2 regions of the Paenibacillus puldeungensis genome follow, and region 1 is predicted to be linked to the other one. Evidence: predicted binding sites of a transcription regulator. Region 1 holds the regulator's gene; the other holds the start of a gene.
The links. Region 1 encodes LexA, which represses DNA repair genes until DNA is damaged. Its sites were predicted from a motif close to CGAACATATGTTCG; they were not measured.

Region 1 (3,419 bases):
TTATTCCTTAACTAGTGTAACGTGATGCGTTTTGGCATACAACTCAAGCCGAGTAGCCATTGCCTCGGTATCAAACCGATTGCGCGTACGGTAAAATACCCAGCTTGCATCTTTGCCTTTAGGCACAATGACGATTTTGTTGCGCATGACTTGGATTTTGCTGATGTTTCCTGCATCGATCATCCGGTCACGGTTAAACTTTGTCGTATACAGCCAGCTTTTATTAATACGAAGATAAGGCTTTCGTAAAAATAACGCCAAAGCAAGGATCATGTACAGTCCAATGGTGATCCAGTACATCGCTGAGTTTACTTCTGCTGCGTTTCCTATAAGACCCACAGCCGCATACAAGAGAGCGACGAGAACAAGAAGAGACGGCAAAATAATGTTGCGTCCCTTAAACACATCACCGTCTCCATTGGCTCCCTGTGTAGCTCTCGGGTTTTTGCTGCCCTGTCCATTGTTTAAAGTCGGGCCTTTTCCTTTCTTGTTCATTCTGAGCTGATTCCGCTCTACTTTACGGTCAAACGAAGCCATGCAAGTTCCTCCCCTATTTATCTACAATCTCGATGGATTCGAGCTGCTGACGAAAGTTTCTGCGGACGTTTTGCAAATAGGTTTCCCGAAGATGGGCTCTCTCCAGCATCTCGTCCTGCGTTAATCCTTCTGTTTTATGCTTGTGAGCCAATTCATTAATCCGCTTAACTAAAGCATCAATATCCATAGTATCCTCCTGGTTCATCAATCTTCTATTCCCCATCATACCGTCTCCAACTAGGTGGTTGTTAGGCGGTAAGGTTGGGTAAGACATTAATTCTTACTTTGACATGAGAAAAAGAGCTTGTCAAGGCGACATCATAACAACGATCGATCGCACTAAACAAGCCCTATTATTTATAGAAGCGTCTAAAATATACATATAAAGGTGAAGCTGGTTGGCACGCTATTTCCATGGGAGATTAAGTGTATCTCCTGCCTTAATTGCACTGGATGACAAGTTGTTCATCTTCATGATCTTCTCAATATATATTCTGGTGTCTTTGCCCTGAGGTTTATGTTCAGATGCTATTTTCCAAAGTGTATCCCCAGGCATGACGACGATACTCTTCTGTAGGGTACGATTTCCATCTTCCGAAGAAGAAGCGAAAGCCGTTACCATGCCTGTACAGGTGATACATAAAACAACCAGTACTACTGCCAGTTTAGCAAGCCCTTTATGAAATAAAAAAGTATGTATTCCTTCATTTCGCACCTGGCGAGAAGGTTTGTCATAAATACTTTGGTAAGTGCTATATTTCAACATCGCTCATCACTCCAAACAAATGTTCTTATTGATAAATTTAATATAACACGAACATTTGTTTGTTTCAATACCTTTTCAGAACATTCGTTCCCTTATTTTTTTAGAACCTCCCGGTTCATTTAGAACTAATGTTTGTACGAACGGCAGTTCTGTGTTATAATTTTTCCAAACGTTACTAATGGGGTTGATGCATGTATGTCTAAGGTATCCAGCCGACAGCAGGCCATTCTTGAATTTATACGCAGCGAAGTTCGGGCGAAAGGATATCCTCCTTCTGTCCGGGAGATCGGTGAAGCCGTCGGACTAGCTTCCAGTTCTACCGTTCATGGCCATTTGGACCGACTGGAGAAGAAAGGACTTATTCGCCGGGATCCAACCAAGCCTCGTGCAATCGAGCTTTTGGGGCAGGAAGAATCAGAGAATTTGAGCCTGTTCGCACATAGTGTGAAACGTGTTCCTGTAGTCGGTAAAGTCACTGCAGGTATGCCGATTACAGCAACGGAGAATATTGATGACTATTTCCCTCTTCCTGAGCATTATGCTGGTGATGGCGAAATATTTATGCTATCGGTTATCGGAGATAGCATGATCGAAGCCGGGATACATAGTGGGGATTACGTCATTGTGCGGCAGCAGCAGACAGCTGACAACGGAGATATCGTTGTAGCCATGACAGAAGAAGACGAAGCAACGGTTAAAACTTTTTACAAAGAAAAAGACCACATTCGCTTACAGCCGGAAAATTCAACGATGCAACCGATTCGGCTGAAAAATGTAACCATTCTTGGCAAAGTGGTAGGTCTGTTCAGAGACTTTCACTAACGTCGTTGACTTAAAGCTTTAAGCAAAGCAATAAAAATAGGACGAAAGCTGAGTTAACTCCCTGCTTTGTCCTATTTTTTATATCTATTCCCATTTGATATCAAGGTAGTTCAACGTATTGAATCCGTACCTCTTACGCTTTCCGCGTTCTGCCCTTCCAACACCTAAGCGTTCCGTAACCCACCAATGCTTTAACCGATAACGTCTGCGCTGATATCTTTTCAATTCGGTTACCATTTCCATCAACCTCCTTATACGCATAAGGTATCCAATTGACGGATTATTACGCATACCCATAAAAATTTCAGTTAGGCATTAAAGAGAATGCGCAGGTGGACGTCGAAACAATCCGGCTTAGATGACCCGGTTGAAGCACGAACATCCGTTCTTCAAAATAAAAATAGTCGGGACAATCTGTCCCGACTTGAATATAAGTAAAAAAACCTCTGAAGCCTTAGCCCCAGAGGATTTCTCTATCTTAATACAACGTCATATATTGATCGCGTTCCCATGGATGCACTTGCGTGCGGAAGATATCCCATTCGATTTCTTTTAGCTCATAGAAGTGAGTCAGAGCATGATCGCCGAGTGCTTCGGAAATAATTTCGCTGCGAAGCAGTTCTCCGAGAGCTTCCTTCAGATCGGATGGCAAGCTTGGAATGCCTTCTTCTACACGTTCTTCTTCCGACATTATATAGATGTTGCGGTCAACCGGATCAACCAGAGGCAGCTCATTTTTGATTCCGTCAAGACCGGCTTTGAGCATTACTGCCAAAGCAAGGTATGGGTTAGCTGCAGGGTCCGGGTTACGAACTTCGATCCGAGTGCTAAGTCCGCGGGAAGCCGGAATCCGGATCATTGGGCTGCGGTTGCTGGAGGACCAAGCAACGTAGCATGGAGCTTCATAGCCCGGAACGAGACGTTTGTAGGAATTGACCGTCGGGTTGGTAATCGCCGCAAAGGAACGGGCATGTTTCAAAATGCCGGCCATATAATAACGAGCTTCCTGACCTGACTAAGACCAAGCGTATCGTTATTATCAAAGAATGCGTTCGTATCGCCTTTGAACAGCGATTGGTGGCAGTGCATGCCAGAACCGTTCACACCGAACAGCGGCTTAGGCATAAATGTAGCATGAAGGCCGTGTTGACGAGCGATCGTTTTAACAACAAGCTTAAATGTTTGAATTTGATCCGCTGCTTTAACAGCATTTGCATATTTAAAGTCGATCTCATGTTGGCCAGGAGCCACTTCGTGGTGAGATGCTTCAATTTCAAAGCCCATTTCTTCCAGG
Region 2 (3,419 bases), on a different contig from region 1:
TCTCCAAGGATCTGGAGGATCATGACGACAGCCAGCCCGTGGTGGAATGGAGCATGAAAGGCCTAGTTCGCAAAATTTTCTGCTTACGCACAGATTTCGGAACCAACACCTATCGCCCCGAGCATATCCTGGACGGCTACAAGCGCCCCTATGGCGGGCCGCATACCTGGTTGTCTAAGCCGATGGCGCAGGACGCCCAGCCTTGGATCAAGCTGGAATGGGAGAATGAGCAGCCTATCCGCGAAATCCACCTGATCTTCAACGACGACGTCAATGAAGACCTGATCAATCTGCACCACCATCGCACACCGTTTGAGGTCATTCCCGAGCTGGTCAAAAACTACCGAATCGACATGCTCGACCCTGCCGGGAACTGGAGCACGCTAGTTACGGAGACCGACAACCGGCGGCGAAAACGGGTGCACTGCCTAGAGACCCCCGTTCAAGCGATAGCGATCCGCCTGGTCGTCGAGGAGACCAATGGTTCGGGGTATGCAGAAGTGATTGAGGTAAGGGTATATGGATAAAACCTGTTACCCCTAAACAATCCGCCATACCTGCGCGGGTTATGCCAAAAAAACGCCTAACGGTGTTTTTTTGTCGTCTATTTATCGATCCTCTCCGCATACACCTCAAACACCATCGCCGCCCCGAGCCTAAATCCCTGCGTAAAAGATGCCGCCAGCTCCATACCCTGAACCTGTTGGTATAAATCGAGCAACGCCTCAAGTTCTCGAAAATCCTCGTTGGAAAGCTTTCCTCTCCATGAATCCATAGACTCGGATATTTGCCTGCCCAATTGGCGATACTTCGGATCTTGGGGAACGGCCGTTTCATAGGGGATTAGGTTGCCGTAGTATAGGGATTCGAGGATTGGCATGGGAGCACCTCCATCGGTACGCAAATAGGTACCACTAATAATACTATTCTACGGTACGCTTATACGTATAGTCAAGTTCATAATGAACCGATACGAGGTGACTGAGTATGGGAAAAAAGGTTGTCGTAAAAATTGCGGATTTAGCGAAAGCACATAATATTTCCCTTAGAGAGTTGTCCAGACGTTCCGACGTAAGGCACGCAGCATTAAGTGAACTTTCTAACGGTAAGCGCGAGAGCATCAATTTTAATCATATTGAGAGAATTGCTGAAGCTTTGAATATAAGTGATATTCGGGAGATTATTGATTTGGTGGAGGAGAAATGATTGTAAAACATAGAAAATATCGGCCTGCATCAAAAGAAGCGATGTCTGTTCTGCAGTCAAAAAGGTAAATAGCCCGCTCTGAGTTTATGGATTTTGAACGTGTTCCCCTTTTCTAATGAACCACATGGGTGCCTTCTAGCAACTGCTTGTACTCGCTATGAATTGGGGCCAGCGCCCCTACTCTTCCACCCGAATCTCAACCACCAATCCCACCAAATTCAATCCTCATGATGAGCTACACTTTAACCTTACACACTCTGTGAGCTTCACACTCTCTTGTACTTCAGTCCTAATATTTTCATAATCTCTTCATTCAAAATTATTGAACATCCATTCGCATTAAAGTAAAATCAAATTACAAATACAATAATTACGTACGTAATCCGATGCAAAGGAAGGGTCTTATGAATTTTAGTTATAGTTTCCCTGCCCTTCGAGGCATTCAGGCGGGAAGAGAATTCTACACAGTCATGTGCCCACTTAGGTTAATTCCTAAAATATTTCTTTTCGATGAAGAAGAAATACCTGCCGAACATCGTGCTCAACGTGTAATGAACAAATCAAGAATTCCTGACATTACCAATTATATACTTGAAAACCCAAGAGACTACATATTCTCTTCCCTCACTGCATCGGTCGACGGAGAGATGATTTTCCAGGAACATTCAGAAGAACTTAAAGATGTTGGCTACCTAACCATTTCATTAGATTCCAAGTTTTTAATCAACGATGGTCAACATCGAAGAGCGGCAATTGAAGAAGCTCTGAAGGTTTCTCCCGAACTTGGTGATGAAACCATTTCTGTTGTATTTTTCCATGACTTAGGACTAGTCCGTTCCCAACAAATGTTTTCAGATTTGAATCGTCACGCAGTGAATACCACGTCTTCAATCGGTATTCTCTATGACCACAGAGATCAATTGTCTCTTATAACTAAGGGACTTATTTCCGATATCCCATTATTAAATAGATATACAGACCGCGAAAAAGTGAATCTTTCTAAAAATTCCCCAAAACTATTTTCCTTAAATCATATTTTCAACACAAATTGCCGTCTACTAGGCAAGCGAAAAGGCGAAATAGTTTCTGAACAAGAAAAAGAGTTCGTTAATGAATTCTGGATCCTACTATGCAATACTATAACGGAATGGCAAGAAGTCCTAAGTAAAAACACATCCCCTAGAGATTTGCGAGCGAACTCAATAGTAGCTCACGGGGTCTTTTTAGAAGCTATAGGTATTATTGGACATTACCTTTATTTTTATCATCCTGATGAGTGGCAGAAATATATCAAAAAACTAAAACATATTGACTGGCAGAGAGACAATAAAGAAGATTGGCAAGGCCGCGCCTACAGTCATACGGGACGCATTAACAAAAACAACGAGACCGTCCAGCTAACAGCTAACCTTATAAAAAGTAAAATTGGACTCCCTCTCACAGAACAAGAGCAGAAAATTGAGGATAAATTGAAGGAGGTCTCCCCTCTTGGAACTTAACATATTTAATACTGGCGGTAAGTTCACTGAAGCCAAAGAATTAGTAAAAGAAGTATATCAATCAGACAATCGACCTTGGGTTGTTGGATTTAGTGGCGGTAAAGATTCCACGGCTGTAGTTCAATTAGTATTTCAAGCATTATCAGAGCTGGACTCATCCGTTTTAAAGAAGAAGGTATATGTGATTTCCTCAGATACTCTGGTAGAGACACCTTTGATTATTGATAAAATTACTCGGACATTAGGAAGAATTGAAGAGAAGGCAATAGAGCTTGGTCTACCATTTGAAACGCAGAAAGTACGTCCTAAAGTAGAGCAAACCTTTTGGGCTTCAATTATCGGAAAAGGGTATCCTACGCCTCGGCAGAAATTCAGATGGTGTACAGATCGACTTAAAATCGACCCTGCAAACCGATTTATTTTGGATAAAGTCGATCAATTCGGCGAGGTTGTCATGTTGCTTGGCGTAAGAGATTCCGAAAGTTCAACGCGTGCAGCAGTTATGCAATCACATACCATTGAAGGCAAAACGTTAATGCGTCACTCTACCTTGAGTAATGCATTTGTATTTGCCCCTATTCGAACCTTTAACGTAGATGATGTTTGGGAATTCTTGCTGCAGTATGAATCCCCTTGGGGTGACGACAACAATGAGTTATTACAGTTATATCAAGATTCTAGTAGTGAGTGTCCACTTGTCGTTGATAAAGAGGT

Region 2: a site for LexA is predicted at 1,530-1,543, ahead of dndB (DNA sulfur modification protein DndB). Genes of this name have one in related genera too.

The regions. Positions count from the first base shown of each region.
Region 1 covers NZ_JBHTLM010000003.1:11,844-15,262, reverse strand. Annotated here, with positions in the region: gene ACFQ3W_RS04995 (hypothetical protein) at 1-537, opposite strand; gene ACFQ3W_RS04990 (DUF896 domain-containing protein) at 551-724, opposite strand; gene ACFQ3W_RS04985 (LysM peptidoglycan-binding domain-containing protein) at 944-1,303, opposite strand; gene lexA (transcriptional repressor LexA) at 1,499-2,125, shown strand; gene ACFQ3W_RS04975 (hypothetical protein) at 2,210-2,362, opposite strand; partial or broken gene glnA (type I glutamate--ammonia ligase) at 2,604-3,419, opposite strand, start outside.
Region 2 covers NZ_JBHTLM010000002.1:158,728-162,146, reverse strand. Annotated here, with positions in the region: gene ACFQ3W_RS03520 (FAD-dependent oxidoreductase) at 1-527, shown strand, start outside; gene ACFQ3W_RS03515 (DUF6809 family protein) at 605-880, opposite strand; gene ACFQ3W_RS03510 (helix-turn-helix domain-containing protein) at 988-1,206, shown strand; gene dndB (DNA sulfur modification protein DndB) at 1,611-2,705, shown strand; gene dndC (DNA phosphorothioation system sulfurtransferase DndC) at 2,695-3,419, shown strand, end outside.